One region of the Pseudomonas phenolilytica genome, then DNA from elsewhere that is predicted to be linked to it. Evidence: predicted binding sites of a transcription regulator. Region 1 holds the regulator's gene; the other holds the start of a gene.
What was found. The regulator sigma-54, encoded in region 1, starts transcription at its own class of promoters, with help from an activator protein. The targets are predictions, from matches to a motif close to ANTGGCATNNANNTTGCTNT.

Region 1 (8,817 bases):
CGGTCGACAACAGGCGCTCGAAGCGCTGTTGCAGGAGTTTCACATCAGTCATATTCGCGACAGCCTTGGCATGAGCCTGTCCGGCGGCGAACGACGCCGGGTAGAAATCGCCCGCGCCCTGGCCACAGCGCCCAAGTTCATCCTGCTGGACGAACCTTTCGCTGGCGTCGATCCGATCTCCGTGGGCGATATCAAGCAGATCATCCAACACCTCAAGGCCAAAGGTATCGGCGTTCTGATCACCGACCATAATGTTCGCGAAACACTGGATATCTGCGAAACGGCCTACATCGTCAACGACGGCCAGCTGATAGCCGAGGGCGACGCCGAAACCATCCTGGCCAATCAGTTGGTCAAAGAAGTCTACCTGGGCCACGAGTTCCGCCTGTGAGCGGTCGGCACGTCGGTTTTTTGCGTAATCCAACAGTTCTGGCCTAGGCAAAGGCTTCGCTGGCAGGCATATAATTTGCTTTCATTCGGCGCCTGGCGCCTATTGGGAATAGGCGCGGTTGCGCCGGCACATAAGGTTCGAAGTCCTCTGCCATGAAACCATCGCTAGTCCTGAAGATGGGCCAGCAGCTGACGATGACGCCGCAGCTGCAACAAGCCATACGACTGCTGCAGCTTTCTACGCTGGATCTGCAGCAGGAAATCCAGGAAGCCCTGGATTCCAACCCGATGCTCGAGCGCGAGGAGGACGGCGATGACTTCAGCCACGCCGATCCCATGGCCGAAGCCGCCGACCAGAACGGCGAAGGCTCCTCTGCCAGCCAGACAAGCAGCGACAATCGTTACGAAGAACCCGCACATAACGCCGACCACCTGGAAGAAGGCGACTGGGGCGAGCGCATTCCTAGCGAACTGCCCGTCGACACGGCCTGGGAAGACATCTACCAGACCAGCGCCAGCAGCCTGCCGAGCAGTGACGATGACGATTGGGATTTCACCACCCGCACCTCAAGCGGCGTCAGCCTGCAAAGCCACCTGCTCTGGCAACTCAACCTGGCGCCAATGAGCGATACCGACCGCCTGATCGCCACGACCCTCATCGACTGCATCAATGACCAAGGCTATCTGGAAGAAAGCCTGGAAGAGGTGCTCGAGTCGCTGGACCCCGAGCTCGAGGTCGAACTCGACGAGATTGAAGTGGTGCTCCACCGTATCCAGCAGTTCGAACCCGCCGGCATCGGCGCCCGCAACCTGAGCGAATGCCTGCTGCTGCAACTGCGCCAGCTGCCCGAACAGACCGCCTGGCTGGAGCAGGCCAAGCAACTGGTGAGCGATTACCTGGATGTTCTGGGTAATCGCGACTACAGCCTGCTGATGCGCAGGATGAAGCTCAAGGAAGATGAGCTACGCCAGGTGATCGAGCTGGTACAGAGCCTCAACCCGCGCCCCGGCTCGCAAATCGAGGCCAGCGAGCCAGAATATGTGGTGCCAGATGTGATTGTGCGCAAGCACAACGATCGCTGGCTGGTGGAGTTGAACCAGGACGCCATGCCGCGCCTGCGGGTCAACGCGCAATACGCCGGCTTCGTCAAGCGCGCCGACTCCAGCGCCGACAACACCTTCATGCGCAACCAGCTGCAGGAAGCGCGCTGGTTCATCAAGAGCCTGCTGAGCCGCAACGAGACGCTGATGAAGGTCGCCACGCAGATCGTCGAGCATCAGCGTGGCTTTCTCGAACACGGCGACGAAGCGATGAAGCCCCTTGTGCTACACGACATCGCCGAGGCGGTAGGCATGCACGAATCGACCATCTCGCGCGTGACCACGCAGAAATACATGCACACGCCACGGGGTATTTATGAGCTGAAATACTTCTTCTCCAGCCACGTCAGTACGGCCGAAGGCGGCGAGTGCTCCTCCACCGCTATCCGCGCGATCATCAAGAAGTTGGTCGCTGCGGAAAACCCCAAAAAGCCATTGAGCGACAGTAAGATCGCTGGTTTACTGGAGGCACAGGGCATCCAGGTTGCCCGTCGTACCATCGCCAAATACCGTGAATCGCTTGGTATCGCTCCCTCAAGCGAGCGCAAGCGGCTATAGTGCGGCCAGGTTGAATGTTTCGGCGGCAGGTTCTGTACCGGCCACCTTCGCAGCAGGCAATTAGGAGAAGCAGTATGCAAATCAACATCAGCGGTCTTCATCTGGAAGTGACTGACGCCCTGCGTAGCTATGTCGAGGAGAAATTCGAGCGGCTGTCCCGCCACTTCGATCGCATCATCAGCATCCAGGTGATCCTGCAGGTCGAAAAGCTCAAGCAGAAGGCCGAGGGCACGCTGCACATCGCCGGCCGCGAAGTGGTGGCCAATGCCGAGCACGAAGATATGTATGCCGCCATCGATCTGCTGGTCGACAAGCTCGATCGCCAGCTGATCAAGCACAAGGAAAAGCAGCTCGACCACACCCAGGGCGTAGTGGCTCGCTGACTCGCATCATGATCCGACTGGAATCCATCCTGACCCCTGGGCGTTCCCTGGTGAACGTCCCAGGCGGCAGCAAGAAACGCGTCCTCGAGCAGATCGCCAAGGTGATCGCGCAGGACCTGCCCGACCTCGATGCTCAGGCGATCTTCGAAAGCCTGATCGCCCGCGAAAAACTCGGTTCCACCGGTTTCGGCAATGGCATCGCCATTCCGCACTGCCGCATGGCGGGCTGCAATTCGCCGCTCAGCGCTGTGCTGCGCCTGGAGGCACCGGTGGACTTCGACGCCATCGATGGTGCGCCGGTCGATCTGTTGTTCGTTTTGCTGGTACCGCAAGCGGCGACGGATGAACATCTCGAACTGCTGCGCCAGATTGCCAGCATGCTCGACCGCGAAGACGTCCGCCAACGCCTGCGCCAGGCCCCCACCAACGACGACCTTTATCAGGTTGTGGTCGATGTGCAAAACGGCCAGTAGATGCGCCTGATCATCGTCAGCGGCCGCTCCGGATCGGGAAAAAGCACCGCCCTCGACGTGCTGGAGGACAACGGCTTCTACTGTATCGACAACCTCCCGGCCGGCCTGCTACCGGAGCTGGCCGAACGCGCCCTGCTTCACACCGAGCTGCTGCAGCCGCAGGTCGCCGTGTCCATCGATGCACGCAACTTGCCGAGTCAGCTCAAGCGCTTCCCCGAACTGCTCGACGAAGTACGCTCCCGACATATCCACTGCGACGTGATTTACCTCGATGCCGATGACGAAACCCTGCTCAAGCGTTTCTCGGAGACCCGTCGGCGCCACCCGCTGACCAACGACAAGCGCTCGCTAGCTGAGGCGATCCGCGATGAGGAGTTGCTGCTTGCATCGATCATCGACCACGCCGACCTCAAGATCGACACTACGCACCTGAATCTCTATCAGCTGCGCGACACGCTCAAACTGCGCCTGCTCAACCAACCCGAGCCCGGCACCGCCTTTCTCATCGAGTCGTTCGGTTTCAAGCGTGGTATGCCGGTAGATGCGGATCTGGTGTTCGACGTGCGCTGCCTGCCGAACCCTTACTGGAAGGCCGAGCTGCGTGACTATTCCGGTCTCGATCAGCCGGTCATCGACTACCTGTCCGCGCAGCCGGATGTTGACGAGATGTTCCAGGATATTCACGGCTACTTGAGCAAGTGGCTGCCCCGTTTCGCTGCCAGCAATCGCGCCTACGTCACGGTCGCCATCGGCTGCACCGGCGGCCATCACCGTTCCGTTTACCTGGCCGAACGCCTGGGCCAGGCGCTCAAGGCGCCTTTGAAGAATCTGCAGGTTCGCCACCGCGACCTAGCCTAGGACGAACAACCCCATGCCCGCCCGCGACGTCACCATCATCAACAAGCTCGGCCTGCACGCCCGCGCGGCCGCCAAGTTCGTCGGCGTAGCCAACCGTTATCCATGCAGCATTCGCGTCGGACGCTGCCCCGACACCCTGGTAGATGGCAAGAACATCATGGCGGTCATGATGCTGGCTGCCAGCAAGGGCACTGCCCTGCATCTACAGACCGAGGGCGAGGAAGACGAGGCAGCCCTGGGCGCACTGGTCGCACTGATCGAAGATTATTTCGAGGAAGGCGAATAGGCCTTGCGCCCCGGCGAGCAGGATTATTCCTACTCGCCGTTCCGCCCCCTCATTCGTCAGGGCAACCGTGGCACCCTGTTTATTTCCCTGCGACCGTCATCCGCTCGATCAGCACCGAGCCCGTACGGATATTGCTGCGAGTCTCGGTATCACAGCCGACGGCAACGATCTGGCGGAACATGTCGCGCAGGTTGCCGGCGATGGTGACCTCCTGTACCGGGAACTGGATTTCGCCGTTCTCCACCCAGTAGCCACCGGCACCACGCGAATAATCACCGGTCACCAGATTCAGCCCCTGCCCCATCAGCTCGGTCACCAGCAGGCCACGCCCCATCCGCCGCAGCAGCGCGGCCTGGTCTTCCTCGCCGTGGCTGACGAACAGGTTATGCACGCCGCCCGCGTTGGCGGTGCTCGGCAGACCCAGCTTGCGTCCGGAATAGGTTCCCAGCACATAGGAAATCAGCTGACCGTTTTCCACGAAGGGCTTGGCATAGGTCGCCAGGCCATCGCCATCATAGGACGCACTGCCCAGCGCCTGCGCAAGGTGCGGCCGCTCGTCCAGGCTCAGCCACTCGGGGAAAAGCGTCTGCCCCAGGGCGTTCTCCAAATAGGACGCCTTGCGGTAGAGATTGCTGCCGGAGATCGCGGCGAGAAAGTGACCGAACAGTCCGGTCGCCAGATCGGCCGAAAATAGCACCGGCACCTCGCAAGTTGGCACCGGCCGCGCGCCCAGGCGTCTGACCGCACGCTCCGCGGCACGGCGCCCGATGTTCAGCGGATCGGCCAATGTATCGGCGCGACGGCTGACATCGTAGTAGTAGTCGCGCTGCATCTGCCCAGCATGCTCGGCAATCATCACGCAACTCAGGCTGTGGCGCGTGCTGCAGTAGCTGCCGATGAAGCCGTTGCTGTTGCCGTAGGCACGGCACCCCTGATGGGTATTGACGCTGGTACCGTCAGCATTGCGGATGCGCGGATCGACTGCGAACGCCGCCTCTTCGCAGCGCAGCGCCGTTTCGATCGCCTGTTCAGGGGAAACCGACCAGGGATGGAACAGGTCCAGGTCCGGAAGCTCGCGCGCCATCAGCGCAGCGTCGGCAAGTCCGGCAAACTCGTCCTCGGACGCATGCCGCGCAATCGCCAGCGCGGCAGCCACTGTTTCGCGGATGGCTGCGTCGCCGCTGCCAGTGGTGCTCGCGGAACCCTTGCGCTGGCCGACATAGAGCGTAATGCCGAAGCCCTGATCGCGATTGAACTCGACGGTTTCAACTTCGCCCTGGCGCACGGCGGTCGACAGTCCCTGCTCCATCGACACCGACACCTCACTGGCGCTGGCGCCCTGCCGACGCGCTTCCTCGATGATGCGCTCGACTTTCTCGCGCAAGCCCGGCTCAACCTGCGGACCGATGCCTTCTACTTCACTCATAAGAACTCCCAAGCCCCGCATTCGATCGTGACTCAGCCCGCCGACGGCAGAACCGGCCCGGCAAGGCTGCTGTTATCATGGCGGCATTTCCCAATGGACCATCCCCATGCCTGAATACTCCGACGACGGCGTTTTCGACGAGAAGAGCAAATCCCAGGTCAAGCGCGAGCTGCACGCGCTGCAGGAACTGGGCGAACGCCTGACCACACTCAAGCCCGACCTGATCGAGCGCCTGCCGTTGAGCGACGCGCTGCGCAAGGCGCTCGCCGATGCGCCTAAACACACCGCACACATCGCCCGCAAACGCCACATCCAATACATCGGCAAGCTGATGCGTGGACAGGACATCGACGCCATCCTGGCGCTGGTCGACCAACTCGACGCCTCCACCCGCCAGTACAACGAACGCTTTCATGCCCTGGAGCGCTGGCGCGATCGTCTGATCGCCGGCAACGATGAAACGCTGGAAGCCTTCGTCACCGATTACCCCGACACCGACCGCCAGCACCTGCGCGGCCTGATCCGCCATGCCCAGCATGAGGCCGCGCACAACAAACCGCCGGCGGCGAGCCGCAAGATCTTCAAATACATCCGCGACCTTGATGAAACCAAGCGCGGGCTGAAATAAGCCAGGCCACGCGCCGTCCAGCCGCCTCAAGCGGCTTCAGGCGCCCGTTCCGCCAACGGTGATCTCGTCGATCTTCAACGTCGGCTGACCGACACCCACAGGCACCGACTGGCCATCCTTGCCACAGGTGCCGACGCCGCTGTCCAGCGCCAGATCGTTACCGACCATCGACACCCGCGTCATCACCTCCGGGCCGTTGCCGATCAGCGTCGCGCCCTTGACCGGTGCCGTGATCCGTCCATCTTCGATCAGATAGGCCTCGCTGGTGGAGAACACGAACTTGCCGCTGGTGATATCCACTTGGCCGCCACCGAGGCTGGCGCAGTAGAGGCCGCGCTTGACCGAACGGATGATCTCTTCGGGATCGCTCTCGCCGGCCAGCATGTAAGTGTTGGTCATGCGCGGCATCGGCAGGTGCGCATAGGACTCGCGCCGGCCGTTACCGGTGGGCGCCACACCCATCAGGCGCGCATTCAGCTTGTCCTGGATGTAACCCTTGAGCACGCCGTTCTCGATCAGCGTGGTGCACTGCGTCGGCGTGCCCTCGTCATCCACGCTAAGCGAGCCGCGCCGATCGGCCAGGGTACCGTCGTCGACGATGGTGCACAGCTTCGAGGCCACCTGCTGACCGATACGCCCGCTGTAAGCCGAACTGCCCTTGCGGTTGAAGTCTCCCTCCAGTCCGTGGCCGACTGCCTCGTGCAGCAGCACACCGGACCAGCCCGGGCCGAGCACCACCGGCAGGCTGCCGGCAGGTGCCGGTTGCGCCTCGAGATTGACCAGTGCCTGGCGCAACGCTTCGCGCGCATAGCCCATCGCGCGGTCCTCGCTGAGGAAATACTGATAACCCAGCCGTCCGCCGCCGCCCTGACCGCCCCGCTCGCGGCGACCGTTCTGTTCGACGATCACGCTGACGTTGAAACGCACCAGCGGCCTGACATCGGCCGCCATGCCGCCATCCATACCGGCAACCAGAATGTGTTCCCAGACGCCGGCCAGACTCACCGTAACCTGCTTGATGCGCGGGTCGAGCGCTCGCGTGGCGACATCGATGCGCTTGAGCAGCTCGACCTTTTCCGCCCGGCTCAACCCGTCCAGTGGATTATCCTGGCTGTACAGCGACGCAAAGGCCGCCCGCGACAGCACCTGCACGCTGCCCTGTTGGCCGCTACGGGCAATCGAACGAGCTGCCTGCGCCGCCTGGCGCAGCGCCTCGGCGGTGATCGCATTGCTGTAGGCGAAGCCGGTCTTCTCGCCGGACAACGCGCGAACACCAACGCCCTGCTCCAGGTGGAAGCCGCCCTCCTTGACGATGCCATCCTCCAGCACCCAGGACTCGCTGACCTGGTCCTGAAAATACAGATCGGCCGCGTCGATACCCGGCCCGGCGAGTTCCGCCAGCAGCACAGGCAGGTCATCAATGCCCAGGCCGCCGGGGGTCAGAAGCCGCTCGACGGCGGGCAACAGCAGTTCACTCATAGTCACTCCAAACTCGCCGTGACCAGGCACGGCACTTCAAATCGTCGGTGGCCGGTCAGCGGCATGCGCTGGCGAATGGCCAATTGCTCCGCGGCGTCGCGCCGGGCCGTCAATGCAGCCTCGCCATCGGCCTGCTCGCACAGAATGCGCCCCCAAGGGTCAACGATAGACGAATGACCGTGGGTCAGCCGGCCGCCGGGATGAGCACCACCCTGCGCCGCAGCCAGCATATAGCACTGCGTCTCGATGGCCCGGGCGCGCACCAGCGTTTGCCAGTGCGCCGCGCCGGTCACCGCGGTGAACGCCGAAGGCGCGCTGATCAGCTCGGCACCGGCCAGCCGCAGCGCCGTGTACAGCTCGGGAAAGCGCAGGTCGTAACAGACCGTCATCCCCAGCCGCCCGAGCGGCGTATCGACCACCACCAGCGCATCGCCCGGCGCGTAGTCGTCCGACTCACGGTAGCGACCGCGAGTATCCGCGACGTCCACATCGAACAGGTGCAGCTTGTCGTAACGCGCGACCCGCTGCCCATGCTCGTCGAACAAAAGCGAACAGGCGTGCGGTCGCGCCTGCGGGTGATCGTCCGGCGGCAACGGTAGCGTTCCGGCCACGATCCATAACCTGAGGTCGCGCGCGGTCTGTTTCAACCACGGCAGGATCGGCCCCTCGCCTGCCGCCTCGGCACGGCCGAGCGTCGGCAGATCGCTACGGCCCATCGCCGCGAAGTTTTCCGGCAGCACCGCAAGCCGCGCACCGGCTGCCGCGGCCTGTTCGAGCAGAGCCCGCGCGCTGCGCAGGTTGGCCTCGACATCGGCCTGGCTGACCATCTGAATGACCGCGAGCGACATGGAATGAACACCGATAATGCAAAGAAAGAACCGTTGGCAACGCTAACGCGCAGCCACCTCAATTGGGCTTCTCGAATGGCTTGTCGAAGCTGATCTGCGGCGATTGCCAGGGACCCTCGACGTTGTACTGAACGCTGGCGAACCGGGCAACCTTGTCGCCCAGCAACTTATCGACCACGAACAACGCACCGCCGACCGCCGGCGCGCCGACAATCAACGCTGCCAGCGGCAGGTTGTTGCTCACCGGTAGCGTGACCAGCAGTTTCGCATCGATGCGATCATTCACCATGTCCAGCGTGCCATTGAGCTCAAGATTGCTCGATGGCCCGGTCACGGTGATCGGCTCGCGGGTGCGGTAGATTCCGTCGCTGGCCTGCAGCTCGCCGC
Region 2 (8,817 bases), 730 kb from region 1:
ATTCATGCATGGACACCCTCGCCGAACACATGCGGGACTCGGCCTGAGATGTCCCTGCGCGAGAGCTTCCGGCTCGACGAGGCGCTGCGCTCGCTGGACAAGGTGCAGCTGGCCAAGGTCAGCGGCCGCCTGGTGCGCGTCTCCGGCATGCTGCTGGAAAGCCTCGGCTGCCAGCGCATGACCGGCCAGCGCTGCTATGTCGAACTGGCCGACGGCGCCATGCTCGAAGCGCAGGTGGTGGGCTTCAACCGCGATATCACCTACCTGATGCCGTTCAAGAAACCGATGGGCCTGAGTGCCGGCTCGCGGGTCTTCCCGGCACCCGACGAGGCGATGCTGCACATCGACGAATCCTGGCTCGGGCGGGTGGTCAACGGCCTCGGTGAGCCGCTGGACGAACTGGGCAAGCTCGGCGGCTGCGATCCGCTGCCGACTGAGCTGCCCTCGGTCAATCCGCTCAAACGCCGGCCGGTGGAGGCGCCGCTGGACGTCGGCGTGCGCGCGATCAACGCCCTGCTGACCCTCGGCAAGGGCCAGCGCGTCGGCCTGTTCGCCGGTTCCGGCGTCGGCAAGAGCGTGCTGCTGGGCATGATCACCCGGCAGACCAAGGCCGATGTGGTGGTGGTCGGCCTGATCGGCGAGCGCGGCCGCGAGGTACAGGAATTCATCCTGCATGCGCTGGGCGAGGAGGGCCTGAAAAAGGCCGTGGTGGTGGTGGCGCCGGCCAACGAATCGCCGCTGATGCGCCTCAAGGCCACCGAGCTGTGCCACAGCATCGCTGCCTATTTCCGCGACCAGGGCCATGACGTGCTGCTGCTGGTCGACTCGCTGACCCGCTACGCCATGGCCCAGCGCGAGATCGCCCTGGCCCTCGGCGAGCCTCCGGCGACCAAGGGCTATCCGCCGTCGGTGTTCGGCATGCTGCCGGAACTGGTGGAAAGCGCCGGCAATGGCGCCGATGGCAGTGGCAGCCTCAGCGCGATCTACACCGTGCTCGCCGAGGGCGACGACCAGCAGGACCCGATCGTCGACTGCGCGCGGGCGATTCTCGACGGCCACATCGTGCTGTCGCGCCGCCTGGCCGAGGCCGGTCACTACCCGGCGATCGACGTCGGCGCCTCGGTCAGCCGCTGCATGAGCCAGGTCGGCCAGCCGGCGCATCTGGGCGCGGCGCGGCAGCTCAAGGAGCTGTACAGCACCTTCGAGAAGATCCGCGAACTGATCCCGTTGGGCGGCTACACCCCGGGCATGGACCCCAAGACCGATCGCGCGGTACAGCTGGCACCGACCATCGAACGCTTCCTGCGCCAGGAGGTGGGCGAGGCCGCCGAACTGGAGCTGAGCATCGTCACCTTGCAGAACATCATCGGGAAGCCGCGATGAAACAGCAGATCGAAACGCTGTCGCGCCTGGCCAGCCTGCGCGGCAACCGCGTGCGGCAGATGCTCGGCCAGGTGCAGTACCAGCAGAACCTCTGCCAGCGCTATCGCAACAACATCACCGGGCTGAGCCGCCTGTGCGGTTTCTCGGTGCCGATGAACACGCCGCTGCAGCGCGACAACCAGCAGCGCTACAAGGCCACGCTGTACAAGATGGTCGAGCTGCAGCGCCGCGAACTGGCGGTGGCCGAGCAGGCGCTGGCGCGCATCCAGGGCGAGCTGTTGCAGGCCATGCGTAGCGAGAAGGTGGTGGCGCAGGTGATCGACAACAAGATGCAGCAATGGCAACAGCAGCTCGCGCAGCAGGAGCAGAAGATCCAGGACGGGCTGGCGGCGCAGGCCTGGTGGCGCAACCAGGCGGGATGAGCGACTGCCGCGCTGGCGGCGACTGTGTGAAAATCGCGTTTAAGTTTTGCGCCAGGGCGGTCGCCTGATTGGCTGTAACCACCGAGTTGGAAAGAAATCATGGAAATCAGCCGGCACTTCAAGCCCGCCCTCAGCGTCCCCGGCGAAACCGCCACCGCCCGCCAGGCGGCACCCGCGCCCGTCGCGCCGCCTGCGGCCCGCCAGGCCGAGAGCCTGCCGCTGGAGCAGATGCACGAAGCCCTGCGCGCCATGCCGGAGGTCGATCTGGAGCGCGTCGCCGCACTCAAGCAGGCCCTGCAGCGCGGTGAGCTGTCCAGCGACCCGGCCGAGCTGGCCAGCAGCATGCTCGCCTACCACCGCGGGAACGATGCGTGAGCCAGCGCGACAGGCTGCTGCAGATCGTCGACGCCGACCTGCAGCAGGACTGTGGTGACTACCTCGCCCTGCGCGACCTGATGCAGGCGCTTTACAGCTTCCTGCTCGAACGCGACAGCGTTGAGATCGAGCGGATCAATCGCCAGATCAGTCGCCACGTCGACAACCTCGGCGGACGTGCCCAGCGCCGCGGCAAGATACTCGCCGCCTTCCGCCTGAGCGACGATGGCGCCGGCATGCAGCGCCTGCTGGAAAGCTACCCCGAGGTGCGCCGCGCGGTGCTGCAGCAGTTCTGGCAGCAGCTCGGCCGGCTGGCGGCCGAATGTCAGCAGCTCAACGAGCGCAACGGCAAACTATTGGCGATGCACCACGAGATCCTCGAACAGCTGCTCGCCAGCCAGCAGCCGACCCACCTGTACAGCCCTCAGGCGTACTGAGCGCCGCCGGCCCTGTCTGAATCCATCACGTCGCCAGCGCCAGCACGGCGCGGCCGTGATCGCGCCCGCTTAAGTAACCCCCTTCCTGCGCCGCCCTTGTAAAGAGATGTTCCGTCGTCGATGCGGGCGGAAACGGCGTTTCCCCGTTTCCGCATCCACTGCCCGGGCGGAAGCGTTTTTTCTGCATGCGCCAAGCGAAAGTCTTTGTAAATCAATGCTTTGAGACTTGGCACTCAATTTGCTCAATAGATTTGGGGAAGGGGATCGGCAATGGCGATGGATTCGAATTACGTAAAGCAGATGTCGACGCAGTTGGCCACCTACGAGGTGCAGTCCTCGCTGGACCGGCTCAACCGCAACGAGGCGAACTACAAGACCCAGCGTGACGCGCTGAGCAAGCTGCGCACCTCGCTGACCACGTTCAAGTCGGCACTGACCAAACTCAACAGCAGCACCTCGAGCATGCTGGTCAACAGCGCGTCCTACAGTCAGGACGGCTACGCCACGGCCACCGTCGGCACTACCGCGCAGCCCGGCAGCTACCAGTTCTACGTCGAGCAGCTGGCCAGCAAGCAGCAGGTCGCCGTGCAGGGCCTGACCGAGGGCAGCCTCAGCGGCACCCTGACCCTGAATGCACAGACCTTCGACCTGAGCAGCTACGCGACGCTCGACGAGGCGGCCAAGGCCGTCAACGACGCCGGCCTCGGCGTGCAGGCGACGCTGGTGCGCAGCAACGGCCAGGTCAACCTGGTGCTCACCGGTGAAGAGAGCGGCGCGGCCAACGCCTTCACCTTCGGGCTGACCGGTGGCGCCACCAGCACCACGCTGTCCACCGCACAGGATGCGCGCATCCGCATGGGTGGCAGTTTCGGCAGCGGCGGCATCGAGCTGACCAGCGCCAGCAATACCTTCGACAACGTCATCGACGGCGTCAGCCTCACCGTCAGCAAGGTGCACAACGCCAGCGATGCCGCGCTGACCCTGACCGTCGGCCAGGACAAATCGGCGACCAAGGCCCAGGCGCAGAGCTTCATCGACGCCTTCAACACCCTGATGAGCAGCCTCGACGGCCTTACCGCCAGCGGCAGCGAAAGCAGCGAGCGCGGCCCGCTGGCCGGCGATGCCAGTGTGCGCTCCATCGAGGGTCGCTTGAACGCCCTGCTGCGTACCGATTTCGGCGGCGTCAGCCTGATCGACTTCGGCATCAGTTCCGACCGCAACGGCAAGCTGACCCTCGACGCCACCCGCTTCGAGGCTGCCGTCGCCGCCAAGCCGGAGGCCTTCGAGGCGCTGTTCACCGGCAAGGACCAGATGCTCGACAGCATCGACAAGACCGTCGCCAGCTTCACCAGCAGCGCCAACGGCATGCTGAAGAACCGCATGGAGACGCTGGACCTGAACCTGCGCCGCATCGACGACCAGTTCGACAAGCTGCAGCAGCGCTACGACAGCTACTACTCCCGCTACCTCAAGCAGTTCACCACGATGATGCAGACCATGCAGTCGATGGAGCAGACCTCAGGAATGTTCGGATGACCTATCTCCCCAACGACAGTTACGACAGCTACCGCGCGGTGGACCTGGAGGCCCGTGCGGCCGCCGCGTCCCCCTACGAGCTGGTGCTGGTGCTGATGGACGGACTGCTCGACGAGCTGGCCCGCGCCCGCGGCCACATCGAGCACAAGCGCTACCAGCAGAAGGGTGCGTCGCTGGAAAAATGCATGAACATCCTCAACGGCCTCAACGGCGCGCTCGACGAAGAGAACGGCGGCGAGGTGGTGCAGGGCCTGGCGCGACTCTACGAGTACTGCATCTACCGCCTCTCCGATGTCAGCGTGACGCTGTCGCTGGAAGGGCTGGATGAAGTGACCAATCTGCTCGGCATCCTGCGCGAAGGCTGGGAGGGCGTCAGTGCCGCTCGCAAGTGATGCCCAGCGCCTGCAGCAGCTGCACGCGCAGCTGGATCAGGCCCTGCAGCGCGGGGACTGGCAGGCGATCGCCACGGTGGACGCTGCCATCGCCCAATGCCTGCGCGCGTTGGCCGAGAGCGAGCAGCTTGACCCGGCCACCCTCGCCGCCCGCGCAGCGCTCAAGCAGCTGCACGACCAGGCGCGGGTCGCCTGCGCCGAGGAGTGCGAACGCCTACGCCAGCTGCTGGTGAACCACCTGGAGTACGCCGAAGGACTGGCGGCCTATCAGCGCGTCGAGCTGTTCCACACCGGAGAGGCTCGATGATTCAGTCGATGTCCGCCCCGCAGACGCCCGGCCAGCCGGCGCCGCGTGCCGCGCAGCCAATCGGCGCCATGGTGGTAGCGGCCGCAGCGCCGGTGCTGGATGGCCACGCGGCAACTGGCGAACAGCCCGGGGTCTTTGGCGCGCAGATGGCACGCGCCGCCGATGCCGAGCAGCTGCCACCCGTGGACCTGCCGGCGTTGCCGTTCGGCGCGCTGCCGGTGGCAACGACGGATGAAGCCACGTCAGGGCTGCCCGCGCGCGAAGCCGCTTCCGCCACCGAGGAAACTTCCCTGGAGTTGACTGCCGAGCAATGGCTGCTGGGCATGCTCGGGCAGCAGCAGACGCAGGTGCAGGCGCGCGACGCCGGCCAGCCGGCGGCGCCGGTGGCGACAGTCGCGATCGCCTTGGCCGCCACGGCGGCACCGCCCCCGACCACGACCGACCCGCTGCCGGTATCGGCCGCGACGCTACCGCCGACCGAGCCGCCGGTGCGGCGTGGGGTGGACGCTGCGCCGACCGTCGTCGAAACGCGTCTGCCTCCGTCGCGAGCCGGCGCCGAGCCGCAGCCTGCGCCTTCCGCGGCGCCGCTGTTGGAGGCTGGCGCCGAGGTGGCGCAACGGGTAGCTGACCCGGTCGATGCGCTGCTCGGCGTCGATGATGCCGCGCGTGGCGAGCCGGCCAGCACTGCCGGCGAGCGGCCGGCACAGTCACCGCAGCTCGGCAGCGAACGCCTGCTCAAGCTGCAGACGCCGCAGGCACGCTGGGGCGAGCAGATGCTGCAGGCCCTGCGTGACAACGTCGAGCTGCAGCTGCAGCAGAAGATCCAGAGCGCCACCATCCGCCTCGATCCGCCGGAGCTGGGCGCGCTGGAGATCCACCTCAGCCACGAGTCTGGTCGGCTGAATGTCCAGCTGAGCGCCGCGCACGCCGATGTTGCCCGCTTGCTGCAGCAGACCAGCGACCGCCTGCGCCAGGAACTGGTGGGGCAGAACTTCGTACAGGTCAACGTGCAGGTCGGCGCGGACGGTCAGGGCCAGCAGGGCCGCGGCCAGCCGCGTGCACCACTGGCCGAGGACCAGCCGCTGCCGGCGGCCAATGCGCAGCAGCCGGCCACGCAGGCGCGCGGCCGTGAGCGGGCCGCCGATGTGCTGGTCACCGTATGACCGGCTCAACCGTAACTTTCCGATTGTGAGTGCTTTATGAAGACGTCCCGTCTGGTGTTGCTGATGCTGCTGCTGAATGTTCTGACCCTCGCCGCGGGCGTGGGCATCAGCTACTGGCTGTTCAAGCCAGCCGCGGGCGCGCTGGCGTCGACCGAGGCGTCGGTGGCTGAGCCGGCCGAGCCGGTGGCCTACGAGTTCTTCCCGGTGCCGAAGGTGATCGTCAGCGTGCGCGACGAAGGGCGCGAGCATTACTTCGTGCTCGACCTGGCGCTGCAGGCCGAAGCCAGCGAGGACGAGCCGGTCAACTTCGCCCAGGTGGAGCCGCTGGTGCGCAACTCGGTGGTCGCCTACCTCTCCGGCCTGCCGTTCGCCGAGTTGCGCGGCTTGCAGATCGGCGAGCTGCAGGCACGGCTGGAGACGGCGCTGTTCGCTGATTTCGCCAGCAAGAACGCCGCGGCGCCGTTCAAGCACGTGCTGGTCAACAAGCTGATCGTGCAGTAAGGCCCCGCCATGAGCGCCACCTGTCCCGTCGATCACTACAGCGTCGCGCCGAGCGCTCCGGTGCTGTTCGCCCCGGGTGCCGAGCAACGCTGGTTGATGCAGTACCTGCCGCTGGTCAAGCGCATCGTCCGGCAGCTGTCGCTGCAGGCCAATCAGGTGCTCGACCGCGAGGACATGGAGCAGATCGGCATGATGGGTCTGCTCGAGGGACTGCGCCGCTACGGCGAGCCGGACGAGCAGTTCGGGCGCTTCGCCGCGCTGCGCATTCGCGGGGCGATTCTCGACGAGTTGCGCCGGCAGGACTGGCGGCCGCGTCAGGTGCGCCAGCAGGCGCACAAGGTGCGCGACGCCATCCGCGAGCTGGGGCGCCAGTTGGGACATCCGCCGACGGAGGAGGAGATCAAGGCCTTCACCGGTCTTGAGGACAAGGACTACCAGGACTTCCTCTGGGCCGACTCGTCCGAGGCCATCGAGAGCCTGGATGCGCTGCTGCAGAGCGGTCACGAGCATTTTCCCGACGCTGCCGAGCTGTTCGAGGAGCGTCTGCTGAAGGAACGGCTGCTGGAACAGGCGCTGAGCCAGCTGGACGAGCGCGAGCGCCTGGTGCTCACGCTCTATTACCAGCATGAGCTGAGCCTGAAGGAAATCGCCCTGGTGCTGGAAGTCAGCGATGCCAGGGTCTGTCAGCTGAGCAAGCAGGCGATCGGCAAGGCCTGTCGCTTCCTAACCGAGAGAAACTAGAGACGTCATGCAGAAAGTAATAGGTGCGTTGATCATCGTCGGCTGTGTGCTGGGCGGTTATGCCATGGCTAACGGCGACATGCGAGTGCTCTGGCAGCCGGCGGAAGTGGTGATCATCCTCGGTGCGGCCATCGGCAGCCTGGTGGTGGGCAATCCCAAGGAAGTGCTGGTGGAGATGCTCTCGCAGATGCGTGGCGTGTTCATCTACGAGCGGCGCGGCGAGGAATTCCAGCGCCAGCTGCTGATGCTGCTCTACGAGCTGCTGGAAATGGTCGACGTCGGCGGCCTCAAGGTGCTCGATTCGCACATCGAGGAACCGGAAGAGAGCGACCTGTTCGCCCGCTATCCGCTGATCCTCAAGGAGAAGAACCTGATGGCCTTCATCGCCGACAACTTCCGGCTGATGGCCATGGGCAAGATCAGCGCCCACGAGCTGGAGGGCTTCCTCGAGCAGGAACTGGAGGCCATGGAGAACGCGCTGCTGCAGCCGTCGCGCTCGCTGTTCAAGATCGGCGAGGCGATGCCGGGCTTCGGCATCCTGGCGGCGATCATGGGCATCATCATCACCATGGGCAGCATCGGCGGCAGTGTCGCGGAGATCGGCTCGCATGTCGCCGCGGCGCTGGTCGGCACCTTCCTCGGCATCTTCTTCTGCTACTGCCTGATGGAGCCGCTGTCCAACGCCATGGGCCAGCGCGTCAAGACCGAGCTGTCCGCGCTTGAGTGTGTGCGCACCACGCTGGTGGCGCATCTGGCCGGCAAGCCGACGCTGCTGGCGGTCGACGCCGGACGCAAGCTGATCGAGCAGGACGTCAAACCCGCCTTCCGCCAACTCGAGGTCTGGGTCAACCAGTACGAGGAAGAAAGGGACGCGGCATGAAGAGCCGAGGCAAGGGCAAGGGCGGCGAAGAGCACGAGATCATCGTCCGGCGCCGCAGCAAGAAGGGCCACGGCGACGAGCATGGCGGCGCCTGGAAGGTGGCATTCGCCGACTTCACCCTGGCGATGATGGCGCTGTTCATGGTGCTGTGGATCATCCAGCCGCAGATGCAGATGAGCAACCCGGCCTACGGCGAGCAGGAAAGCAATCCGCTGGTCGACGGCGGCGCCGGCATCTTCGACGGCACCAGCCGTTCGCCGCTGGAGCTGGACGGCGTGCCGATCCGCGCGCCGCAGGCCGAGCCCGCGCCAGCGGACAAGCCGCAGCAGGCCGACGAAGGCAGCCGCCGTTACGGTTCCACCGCCGAACTGCAGCAGCTCGCCGAGCTGATGAAGAACGTCGCCAGCGAGGTCGATGCGCTCGCCAACATCGAGGTCGATGTGGTGCCGCAGGGGCTGCGCATCCTGATCAAGGACGACCAGCAGCGCTTCATGTTCCAGCGTGGCAGCGCAATCCTCGATCCGCATTTTCGCAAGTTGCTCGATGTGCTTGCCGGCGTGCTGGCCAAGGTGCAGAACAAGCTGATCATCAGCGGCCATACCGACGCCACGCCCTATCGCCAGCAGAGCGGCTACGACAACTGGAATCTCTCCGGCGACCGCGCTCTGCGCGCGCGCAAC

Region 2: a site for sigma-54 is predicted at 2,843-2,862, ahead of fliD (flagellar filament capping protein FliD). Genes of this name have one in related genera too.

Annotation. Positions count from the first base shown of each region.
Region 1 is NZ_CP058908.1:1,912,484-1,921,300, reverse strand. It holds gene lptB (LPS export ABC transporter ATP-binding protein) at 1-391, shown strand, start outside; gene HU825_RS09180 (RNA polymerase factor sigma-54) at 544-2,049, shown strand; gene hpf (ribosome hibernation-promoting factor, HPF/YfiA family) at 2,124-2,432, shown strand; gene ptsN (PTS IIA-like nitrogen regulatory protein PtsN) at 2,441-2,905, shown strand; gene rapZ (RNase adapter RapZ) at 2,906-3,763, shown strand; gene HU825_RS09160 (HPr family phosphocarrier protein) at 3,777-4,049, shown strand; gene pmbA (metalloprotease PmbA) at 4,129-5,475, opposite strand; gene yjgA (ribosome biogenesis factor YjgA) at 5,582-6,103, shown strand; gene tldD (metalloprotease TldD) at 6,140-7,582, opposite strand; gene HU825_RS09140 (carbon-nitrogen hydrolase family protein) at 7,585-8,430, opposite strand; gene HU825_RS09135 (YhdP family protein) at 8,489-8,817, opposite strand, start outside.
Region 2 is NZ_CP058908.1:1,184,061-1,192,877, forward strand. It holds gene fliH (flagellar assembly protein FliH) at 1-47, shown strand, start outside; gene fliI (flagellar protein export ATPase FliI) at 49-1,383, shown strand; gene HU825_RS05670 (flagellar FliJ family protein) at 1,380-1,805, shown strand; gene flgM (flagellar biosynthesis anti-sigma factor FlgM) at 1,905-2,180, shown strand; gene HU825_RS05680 (flagella synthesis protein FlgN) at 2,177-2,617, shown strand; gene fliD (flagellar filament capping protein FliD) at 2,888-4,153, shown strand; gene fliS (flagellar export chaperone FliS) at 4,150-4,545, shown strand; gene HU825_RS05695 (hypothetical protein) at 4,529-4,852, shown strand; gene HU825_RS05700 (flagellar hook-length control protein FliK) at 4,849-6,015, shown strand; gene HU825_RS05705 (flagellar basal body-associated FliL family protein) at 6,052-6,516, shown strand; gene HU825_RS05710 (FliA/WhiG family RNA polymerase sigma factor) at 6,526-7,257, shown strand; gene motA (flagellar motor stator protein MotA) at 7,265-8,137, shown strand; gene HU825_RS05720 (OmpA family protein) at 8,134-8,817, shown strand, end outside.